2 regions of the Hoeflea sp. AS16 genome follow, and region 1 is predicted to be linked to the other one. Evidence: predicted binding sites of a transcription regulator. Region 1 holds the regulator's gene; the other holds the start of a gene.
The links. Region 1 encodes LexA, which represses DNA repair genes until DNA is damaged. Its sites were predicted from a motif close to TGTTCNNNNTGTGTTCNG; they were not measured.
Positions count from the first base shown of each region.

Region 2: the regulator LexA is predicted to act here: its motif matches at 2,390-2,407, upstream of WNY80_RS20715 (glycosyl transferase).

Region 1 is NZ_JBBMQQ010000009.1:77,566-83,062, reverse strand. Features, by position in the region: gene WNY80_RS18620 (ComEC/Rec2 family competence protein) at 110-2,581, shown strand; gene lexA (transcriptional repressor LexA) at 2,613-3,329, opposite strand; gene WNY80_RS18610 (amidase domain-containing protein) at 3,739-4,314, opposite strand; gene WNY80_RS18605 (hypothetical protein) at 4,355-5,497, opposite strand, start outside.
Region 2 is NZ_JBBMQQ010000012.1:29,942-35,438, forward strand. Features, by position in the region: gene WNY80_RS20705 (tetratricopeptide repeat protein) at 1-911, shown strand, start outside; gene WNY80_RS20710 (4-(cytidine 5'-diphospho)-2-C-methyl-D-erythritol kinase) at 898-1,773, shown strand; gene WNY80_RS20715 (glycosyl transferase) at 1,790-2,305, opposite strand; gene WNY80_RS20720 (PA0069 family radical SAM protein) at 2,479-3,636, shown strand; gene WNY80_RS20725 (ribonuclease HII) at 3,849-4,493, shown strand; gene WNY80_RS20730 (F0F1 ATP synthase subunit B) at 4,594-5,073, opposite strand; gene WNY80_RS20735 (F0F1 ATP synthase subunit B) at 5,089-5,497, opposite strand, start outside.

The sequences.
Region 1 (5,497 bases):
CCGCGTGAGCGGCCAATGGCCGGTTGTGGGGTGGGTGTCGTGATTGCAATTCACGGTGGCATTGTTGCGCGTTTCGGTGGTAGTCTGGCAGGCTTCAGGCGAGGCGTGCATGATGCAGGCAAAACGCGAAGGATTTGAGCGCGAACCAGTCGGTGCGTTCGGGGCCGTGAAACCGGCTGCCGGGCCGCACGCAGATCCTGTCGCGCCGGTGGTTCTGCGACAAGCCAAACGCCTGAGCACACCGCCGCTTGTCCGGCACGAGGAAAGCTCCGCAACCCGTCTGCGCAAGGGCTTCGCGGCGGCTGTTTCAGCGGAAAAGGACCATGGCCTGGCCTTCCTGTTCCTTCCCGTCGCAATGGGCGCCGGTGCAGGTCTTTTCTACATGACGCCCACCGATCCCGCACTGGTATTTGTCGCTGCGGGTCTGATGGTAGCGCTGCTTGTCGCGGGTCTGAGCCGGGAGCGCCATATCACCTCCGCCCGATGCGCCGGTTACCTTGCGGCCTTGTTCGCCGGTGCTCTCGCCTCCGGCATCGAGGTGCACAATGGCGCGCTTTTGCTTGATTCAGACGTGACGACAACGATTACCGGCACGGTTCAGGCACGCGAATTCGATCCCGATGGCAGGGTCAGGTACCTTGTCAGGCTTGCATCCACCGCCGATCCGCAGATCCGGCGCCCGCCCTTGCGCGTCCGGCTCTCGGCCCGGAGCAGCCACATGGTGCTGCCGGTCGGGGCGAAGATTTCTGGGCGCGCGCGATTGTCCGCGCCCTCCGGTCCGGTCATGCCGGGCGGCTATGACTTTGCCTTCCGCGCCTTTGTCGACCGCATCGGCGCACAAGGCTATTTCTATCGCGCGCCAGTCGAGGCAACAGTGTCATCGAGCCGGGCGGAGACCGCGGCGGGTTGGATCCAGTCGTTCGGATTGGGGCTGAGGAGCATGAGGGAAGATGTGTCCGCCAGGATCCGCGAGGTCTTGCCGGGAGACCCCGGCGGCATCGCCGCAGCCCTCGCAGTCTCTGACCGGCGCGGCATCAGCAAGCCGGTGGTCGAGGCCTTGCGCGCAACCGGGCTTGCCCACATCCTGGCGATCTCGGGACTGCACATGGCGCTTGCCGCCGGGACGCTCTACATCGGCATCCGCAAGGGGCTCGCGGTCTTCCCGGCTCTCGTGGAAGCCTGGCCGGTCAAGAAAATCGCAGCCGTCGGCGCGATGTTGACCGCCACCGCCTATCTGCTGATCTCCGGTGGCAGCGTTTCCACCCAGCGCGCCTGGGTGATGCTCACCATAATGCTGGTCGCGGTGCTGGCAGACCGGCCTGCCTTGACCATGCGCAATGTCGCGCTGGCGGCAATGGTGATTATCCTGATCTCGCCCTCCGCGGTTGTCGGCCCAGGCTTCCAGATGTCCTTTGCCGCCACCGCTGCATTGATTTCGGCCTATGCCGCGATTGCCCTTCGCGCCCGGCACAGATCCGCAGCACCGGGCAGCAGTGCCTCCGGATCAGCACCGCGCCGCTGGCTCGCATTTGCGGCAAAGGCCTTGCTTGGTCTGGCTGTCACGTCGCTCGTTGCCGGTCTCTCCACCGGGTTGTTTTCCGCCCATCACTTCCACCGGGTCGCAGGCAACGGACTTCTGGCCAACCTGCTGGCCATGCCGCTGGTAACATTTGTTGTCATGCCCGCCGGACTTCTGGCAATGCTGCTCATGCCATTCGGCCTGGATGCCTGCCCGCTGAAAATCATGGGGCAGGGGCTTGAGGGCGTCATTGCCGCGGCAAATTATGTCCACGGCCTCGGCGGAGATTTCAGTGTCGGGCAAATACCGCTGACGGCCACCCTGATCGCCGGGACCGGCTTCGTAATTCTGGTGTTCCTGAGAAGCCGGTTGCGTCTTGCCGGGCTGGCGCTGATCGCTGTCGGTCTGATGTTCACCCTGCCGCCGATGGCTGGTCCAAGGCCGGACATTCTGATCAGCGAAACCGGTCATCTGGTGGGATTGTCCAGCCCGTCGGGACTGGCAAGCAACGCCGCGCGGCCCAACAGCTTCGTGTTCGGCCAATGGCAGACGGCCATGCGTGGTGCGCCGCATCTTCCACCTGTTGCCGAGCCAAACATGAAATCCGGTTCAGATCCTGACGCAGCCACGGAGCCGGTCGCCGCCATCCTCGAACGCTTGCTTGCAGCCGCCACGCTGCGGCCGTCACGTTTTCAGTGCGCCGGCCGGGGCACCTGCGTGGCGATCCATGCCGGGGCTGCGATTGTCGCGACCGATCAGGCAGCACTGATTGGTGCAGCGTGTGACCAGGCAGATCTGGTGGTTGTCGCGATCCCGGTCTACATGATTTCCTGTCGTTCAGGCGCCATGCTCATCACATCGCGCAGTCTGCGCCGCTCGGGTTCACTGGCGATTACCGTCAGCCGGGAGGCGCAATCTGCTGCCGGGGGACAGGATGGATATCAAAAGACAAAGGCGAGCCCCCGATTCAAGGTCAACGCCGCACTGCAAGGCGTCATCCGGCCGTGGACGGTCCAGCGCTATTATGAGTGGCGAACCGGAAAGTTCGATCTGCCCGGCTGAGCATTGAGCGTTCGCCGGACGTGGCGTCTGGTCAGTGGTAACGCCGGATCAGGCCGACAAGCTTGCCCTGCACCTTGACCCTGTCAGGCCCGAAAATCCGGGTTTCGTAAGCCGGGTTTGCGGCTTCAAGCGCAATCGACGCGCCCTTGCGGCGAAACCGCTTCAGCGTCGCTTCCTCGTCATCGACCAGCGCCACGATGATGTCGCCGGGGCTCGCCGTCGACATGTTGCGGATCACCACCGTATCGCCATCGAAGATGCCGGCGTCGATCATCGAATCGCCCTTGACCTCAAGCGCGTAATGGTCGCCGGGACCGATCATTTCTGCAGGCACGGTGATGTTGTGGGTGATGTTCTGGATCGCCGAGATCGGCACGCCGGCGGCAATCCGGCCCATCATAGGCACTTCGGCCACCTGCGACGGTTCGTCGTTTGCAGGCGTGGCGCGGCGCACGGGTTCAGGCTGCTTGCCTAGGCTGCCTTCGATGACGCTGGGCGAAAATCCGCGGCGCGGCTGCAGCGAGGCCTGGTAGCTGTCAGGCAGCTTGATCACTTCAAGCGCCCGTGCGCGGTTGGGCAGGCGGCGAATGAAGCCGCGTTCCTCGAGCGCCATGATCAGCCGGTGAATGCCGGATTTGGACGCCAGGTCGAGCGCATCTTTCATCTCGTCAAACGAAGGCGGTATTCCGCTTTCCTTCATCCGTTCATTGATGAAGAGGAGAAGTTCGTGCTGTTTGCGCGTCAACATTGGCAAATTACCCCGGTGGCCGGCCCGATGGTCGGAATGAAACAAAACCAGAACTCAGGTATCATGTTCCATATGTGTTCCGCAAGGGGTAAAGAAACAATGAAAGAACATCGGGGGTGCGAACCGTAAACGGGAACAGAACACGCAACGGGGTGATGGTTGCGCCAACGAATTCCGGATAATGGATTGTTTTCATTGGCAAACCGACGCGTTTCTACGCCAATTTGCCAGGGCCGGTTTGTGCTGCGTGATCACACAGGGCAGTCAGTTCGGACAACCCGGAGATCCTGTCTCCGGGAAGCGTGTAACCATTACGGCATGGCCTGCCGGTCAACGATTCGCAAGGAACTGACATCGTCTCAAACATCCTGCGAACCTGCAAAGTTACAAAGTTCTAGGTGCCAGTTGGTTACTGCGCGTCGGTAATGCGGAACATCGTAGCGAACCATTGCCGGATTTCCGCACCCATGTCACCGCAGCAACGAGCGGCGGTGTGAGACCATACCTTTGCCGGCTTCAGTGGATCTCCGAGATTGACCGGCTCGCAGATCATGAAGGCGTGCGATGGTCGGATGAGGTTGTTGAGGAAACCAATGTCACCGATTATTGCGTCTGAAATACCCAATTCCTGAACATTGTCGTAGTCTGTAGCCAGCGCCGTCAAAGCGGCGACGAGATCGGTATTGCGCATCGCCAATCCCGCCGGGCAGTCTGTTGTACTGCCATCGCCGGGTTTGATGGCGATGCCTCCGGCACTCAGGCAGTGGGCGATGAAATGTGCGCAATCCGTCTTGCCGGGTTGGTCATAGTAGGCACCGCAGGTGTTTGCCGTCTGGCCGCAATAGTCCTTCGCATAGGTTATCGCCTTCCAGTTGCTGAATTTCACCTTCCTGGGCGCGAGCGGTACAATTTCGGCCATCGGCTGTACATAATTTTCAGGCTCGATCCCCATCTGCTTCAGATATTCGGTCTCGAGTTTGGTCATGGCTGTCTCCTCGTATTGGCAGCGGCAGATAGAAGGTGGATCAGTTCATTCGTCGGGTAGTCAGCGGCATGGCGGGCGAGACGGACACGATTCTGGCCTGCGCTTCGGTCAGTCCTGCAAGTCGGTCCGCTCCCGTGGCTTCGCGGACATTTCCCGTGGCCGTTATCGTGTCGCTGTCACTGAAAAGCCAGGTGAGGGGATTGGGTTCCATCGCCTCCCCATTGCCGGCGCCGCTGTCCGTCCAGGCCTTGTGTGACAGATCACACCAGAATTCGGTGACGGGGGCTGCCGCCTGAACCCCGGCGATCTGCAGCGACAGGAATGAGCCGCCCGGCACGGGTGTTTTTTCGGTTCCCGCGTCCGTGCGCCTTCCATCAACAGCAATCAGGGTCTTAGCTATGGCGAGCTTGCTGTCGTCCGGTGCACCAGCATCGTGCGACAGCAGTAATTCAAACTGGCAGTACGGGCCATCTGCGCAGGGCAGATCGAATTCGCAGGCGTCGTCCTCCTTGGTGGCGGCTTCTAGACGAAACCGGATATTCGCAATCCCCTTCGTCGTGACCGGGAAGCGCCCTGTCAGCAACATTCCTTTCCAGGGGATTTGCGAACCTTCGGCTGGTCCCGTCAGGATCGATTTCAGATCGAGGTCGTAGGCGCCGAACTGCTCGTCGAGCGGTGATGCCAGGCCATAGGCCAGCGGCCGCGCCGGTGACTCGAGTTCGATCAGATGGATCTGTGGCTCCAGCAGATCGCCTGTCTTGAAGGGCAGCACAAGGTCCGCGCCGTCCGCCCTCATGATCGAGTGGAAGATTCGCGCCGGCTTGCCCAGCGCATGGTCGCGCTCCGTCACGATCACCGCCATATGCCTGTGAACGTGCTGGGCGAATGGCGAGGCCTGGACCGAGGGGCGGAGCCACACCGGCTGACCTGCATGGTCTTGGAAACGGAGAATGTTGTCGTCACCGCTCGCTTCACTAGTTGCAATGATATTCGCGAAGACGGCGGGTTCCGACACGGGCAGCGAGCCGTCGGAGGGTGAACGAAGAATTGATGCCACGTCGAAATTGCGTGCCGAACGCGTCCATTCGGCGAAGGTCGGCCGTGATGCCACGCAGTGGCGGATCGAACGTGCCCCCTCGACGACAAACGGGTTCTCCACACCGGTCGCGGGCGCCATTTCGCC
Region 2 (5,497 bases), on a different contig from region 1:
ACCAGTCCGTGCCGAAGACCTCACCGATGCGCCGGGTTTCGGAACTGCAGCTGGGGCTGGCGCTGGCGGATCTGGGCCGCGCGGATGAAGCCAAGGATCATCTCAGGGCGCTGATTGACTCCGACCCGAAGGATATCCGCAGTTATCTGGCCTATGGCAGCGTGCTGTCGCAGGACAAGGACTATGCCGAAATGGCGCGCACCTACGAGACCGCGATTTCGATGATCGGGCCGGCACCGACGCGCAATGACTGGAACCTGTTTTTCCAGGCCGGCATTGCCAATGAACGACTGAAGCAGTGGCCGAAGGCGGAAGCGCATTTCAAGCGGGCGCTTGAGCTGTTCCCTGACCAGCCGCAGGTGATGAACTATCTGGGATATTCCTGGATCGACATGAACATCAATCTCGAAGAAGGCATGGACCTGATCCGGGCGGCGGTCGATCTGCGCCCCAATGACGGCTACATCGTCGATTCACTGGGATGGGCGCATTACCGGCTGGGCGAGTATGATGATGCGGTTCGCGAACTTGAGCGCGCCGTTGAGCTCAAGCCCGCCGACCCGACGATCAATGATCACCTCGGGGATGCCTACTGGCGTGTTGGCCGTGAACTTGAAGCGACGTTCCAGTGGAAGCGGGCGCTGAGCAATGATCCGCCGGAGGATCTCAAGCCGGAAATCGAAGCCAAGTTGGCCAACGGCCTGACCGATGCGGGAAAGACCGTTCCGGCAACCGCCAATGGCGCAAACAAGAGCAACAAACCGGCAGCTCCCCAGGATGGCGCCGGAGAAGACAAGAAGAGTGACCTCGACCACCCCGGCAGCCTGACACGGCAGGCCTGGCTGGACACGCGGGCAGATGAGCCAGGCAATGCGGGTTACTCCTCTCCGGGATTCAATGCTCAGAACTGATGCGCCGGCCAAGATCAACCTGGCGCTTCATGTCACCGGACGGCGGGCCGACGGCTATCACCTGATCGAAAGCTTCGTCGTCTTTGCCGAACTGGGTGATCATGTGAGCGTTGAGCTGGCGGACAGGGATATGTTTTCACTGGAAGGCCCGGAGGCTGCGGTGCTGTCGACCGAAGCTGCAAGCAGCAACCTGGTTGTCCGGGCGCGGGATGCCTTGCGTGATGCCGCCATGCAAGCCGGCACCAAGCTGCCCCCCGTCGCCATACGGCTCGACAAGCAGCTTCCCGTCGCCTCCGGCATCGGTGGCGGCTCTGCCGATGCGGCGGCTACGCTGAAGGCCCTGTGCGCGGTTTGGGGCTACGATCCCGGTGCGGAAACCCTGTCGAGGATTGCACTTGATCTCGGTGCGGATGTGCCGATGTGCCTGGATGGACGGCCGCTGATTGCCCGCGGCATCGGCGAAGCACTGACCGCTGTCGAACTCGGCTTCGGACTTGACCTGGTTATCGTCAATCCGCGCATCGGCGTCTCGACGCCCAAGGTGTTTTCAGCGCTCGAGAGCCGCGACAACCCGCCCTTGCCCGACCCGGAAGGTGTTGGCGACAAAGACCGTTTCCTGCAGTGGCTCGCGGCAACACGAAACGACCTGCAACCGCCGGCGCAAAGCATGGTTGCCGAAATAGCCCAGTGTCTTTCGGCGCTGGATCTGGCAGGTGCGCAATTTGCCCGCATGTCAGGATCCGGGGCAAGCTGCTTTGGGGTGTTTGAAAGCGCTGAAGCTGCGCGAATTGCAGCGGAAGGTTTGCAGCGAGACAAGCCGGGCTGGTTCGTCGCCGCCACGCGAACGGTTGCAACCAGCTGATCAGGCAAAGCCGGGACTACTGCAGCGCCAGCACGGCGGCCGGGACGATCTCGCATTTCAGCCGGGTCATCGCCAGTCCACGGCCGAGGCTTTCAAGCGACTGACCGGATTTGGCATTGGCAACCGCCTGGCGCTTGGGGATCAGCACTCCATGCTCCAGCGCCGACAGGCGGCGGCGGAACCGTTGCAGAAACGGCAACCGATATTCCCTCGACGGCCGCATCCGGGCCGACATGCGGCCGGAAACCATGTGCTGACCGATATGATCGATCCAGCCCAGCAACGGCCTTGCACCCGGCTCTATCAGCAGCAGCCAGTCGCCACGCGCCGAGCGGACGACCTCGCGCAGATCCGGATCTTCCAGAAACCGGCACCCTGCTGCATCCGCCAACAAGGCGGTGCCATCGCGCGATCCTCGGTCAAGGATGACGACTTCCGCGACGAGGCCCTCGACGGCGCCCTGCACAAGCGCAGCCAATGTGACCGCGAGGGCATTTTCCTGGTCTTTGCATTCAATCAACACACTGATCATGGCTCTTCTTAGTGCAAACGCAGCCCGTTTGCCAGCCAGAGCCGACACCGGTTTGCGGGAGTGAACACAGGTAGCCGTCAATTTTGTTCTTGCTTTGTTTCCATTGTCGAGATAGGAATATAATCATGAACAGCGACCGATACCTATTCTCTCCCGGTGCTGATGGAGGTTTCATGCCAAGCCTTGCTACATTGAAACAAACCGCGCTGGCGCCCGGCCTGAACCCCGCCGAAGCCGATGCGTTGATGAATGCGAGTGGCATTCGGGTTGCTCACGATCGTGTGCGTGGCCGCGGCGCCGGGCTGAACATGTCGGGCCGTTTCGAAGTCAACACCCGTGAAATCTTCGACGACGGCTGGAGCAGCCTCGATGACCTGGCGCCGTTCAAGACCGAGGTGCAGATCGAAAAGCCGCGCACGATCATTACCCGCAACCAGTCTCCCGACCTGTCGTTTGACCGCTCGATCAACCCCTATCGCGGCTGCGAGCATGGCTGTGTCTACTGTTTCGCCCGGCCGACACATGCCTATATGGGGCTGTCGGCGGGTGTGGATTTCGAAGCGCGGCTGTTTGCCAAGCCCGATGCGCCGCGACTGCTGGAGCGCGAACTGTCGAAGCCCGGCTACAAGGTGCAGCCGATCGCCATCGGCACCAATACCGATCCCTATCAACCGGTCGAGAAACAATGGCGCATCATGCGGCAATTGCTCGAAGTTCTGGAAGCGGCCGGCCATCCGGTCGGCATCGTCACCAAATCGGCGATGGTGATGCGTGACATCGATATCCTGTCGCGCATGGCGTCCAGGGGGCTTGCGCGGGTGGCCCTGTCGGTGACCACGCTCGACCGCAAGCTGGCGCGGACCATGGAGCCGCGCGCGGCAACGCCTGAACGGCGGCTTGAAGCGATCAGGGCGCTTTCGGATGCAGGCATTCCGGTTTCGGTGATGGTGGCACCGGTCATTCCCGGTCTCAACGACCACGAGATCGAACGCATTCTCGATTCGGTCAAGGCTGCGGGTGCGGATGCGGCGGGCTACGTCATGCTGCGTCTGCCGATAGAGGTCAGCCCGCTGTTTCGGGACTGGCTGCTCCGGCATTACCCGGACCGCTACCGGCATGTGATGTCGCTGGTCCGTTCGATGCGCGGCGGCAAGGATTATGATGCCGAATTCGGCAAGCGGATGCGCGGCACCGGGCCCTACGCCTGGCAGATCGCCCGGCGCTTCGATCTGACGGCCAAACGGCTTGGGCTGAACTTGCGGAAGACGCCGTTGCGGACCGACCACTTCGTGCCGCCGCGTGGCGAGGGGGTTCAGCTGAGCCTGCTCTAGCGCATTTAACGCAACGCCGTCGATGTTCGGACATTGCCGCGGTTTGCGTTTCTTGCAGGTTTCGCTGCGCCACAGGCCTCGCCTGGCTCGTTGCGCGGCGATAAATCCGGACCGCCCCCGCCCCATAAAGCGGTCCGGCGCCCGAGCGGCATTCCGTCCCCAGCCGCCGGGACTTGCAGAGGATCGGGCGGGTGTGCGAGTTTCGCCGCAATATGGCTCGTACCCCGCCCGATTCGCTGTTCCCCGATTATCCCGCAACGCCGGACTATCGCTTCGAGCAGCATGCCGTTCAAAATGGTTTTCCTCTTGTTGCCGGCCTTGACGAGGCCGGGCGCGGACCGCTGGCGGGTCCCGTCGTGGCGGCTGCGGTGATCCTCGATCCAGGCTGCATACCCGACGGACTTGATGATTCCAAAGCCTTGAAACCGGCCAGGCGGGAATTGCTGTATGAAGCGATCCTGACGTCCTCGACGGTGGCCGTCGCCAGCGCATCGGCGCGTGAAATCGAGGCAACGGATATCCGCGCCGCCAGCCTTGCGGCGATGCGGCGGGCGCTGAGTGCGCTGCCGGTGAAAGCAGATTATGCGCTGGTTGACGGACGTGATGTGCCCGAGGGGCTCGATTGCATGGCGCGGGCGCTGGTCAAGGGCGACGCGCGCTCGCTCTCGATCGCAGCCGCCTCGATCATTGCCAAGGTCACACGCGACCGGATGATGAAGCGGGCCGCGGCCATATATCCCGAGTACGGATTCGAGAGCCACATGGGCTACGGGGCGCAACGGCATCTCAAGGCGATTGCCGAGCACGGCCCCTGCCCCTTGCACAGGATGACATTCCGGCCGATGCGCAAGGACTGATGCCCGGCACAATCCTTGCAAGCAGGCCTTGCAAGCAGGATCCCGACAAAAAAGGCCGGGATGCGATCCCGGCCTTGATTTCAATCTCGATAGGCGATGCTCAGTTGAGGCGTGTCTTCAGCTCGCCAAGCGAAGCCTTGAACAGTTCGCCCGAAGCCTTGCTGTCCACCTTCGAACCGATCAGCTTTTCAGCTGCGGCGATCGCCAGATCGACTGCCGAGGCGCGAACCTCGTTGATCGCATCGGATTCGGCCTGCCGGATCTTCTGTTCGGCCATCGCGGTGCGGCGGCTGACATAGTCCTCGGTCTTGGCCTTGGCGTCCTCACGCAACACGGCGGCTTCCCTTTCCGCGGCGCTGAGAATGCTCTCGGCCTCGGATTCGGCTTCCTTGCGCTTGCGCTGATACTCGGCGAGCAGTTGCTGTGCTTCTTCGCGCAGCCGCTTGGCTTCCTCGAGTTCATTGCGGATCTGGTCGGCGCGCTTGTCGAGCGCACCGGCAATCATCCCCGGCACCTTTGCATACACAACGATACCGAGAAAAATGATGAGACCGACTAATGCCCAGAATGTAGCGTCCATGATCGTCTTCCCTGCTTACTTGCCCGACGCCGACCGGATCGCCGCAGCGACTTCGGCCTTGGTCACGGAGCCGCCAAGAAGATGCTTGACCACATCGGTTGCGGCATCTTCGGCGACGGTATCAACGTCGGCCAGAGCCTTGGTCTTGATTGCGGCAATGCTTTTTTCAGCCTCCGCCATCCTGGCACTCAGCTCGGTCTCGGTCGAAACCCGTTCTGCTTCCGCCGCAGCCTTGGCCTTTTCACGCGCGGTTTCGGCAATGACTGACGCTTTCTTGCGTGCGTCCGCCAGTTCCTGCTCGTAGGCAGCAATGGCGTTGTCAGCCTCTTCCTTCAGGCGATTGGCCTCATCGAGATCCTGGGCGATCCGGTCACGCCGGTGCTCCAGAATGCCGCCGATGCGGGGCACAATGACCTTTGACATG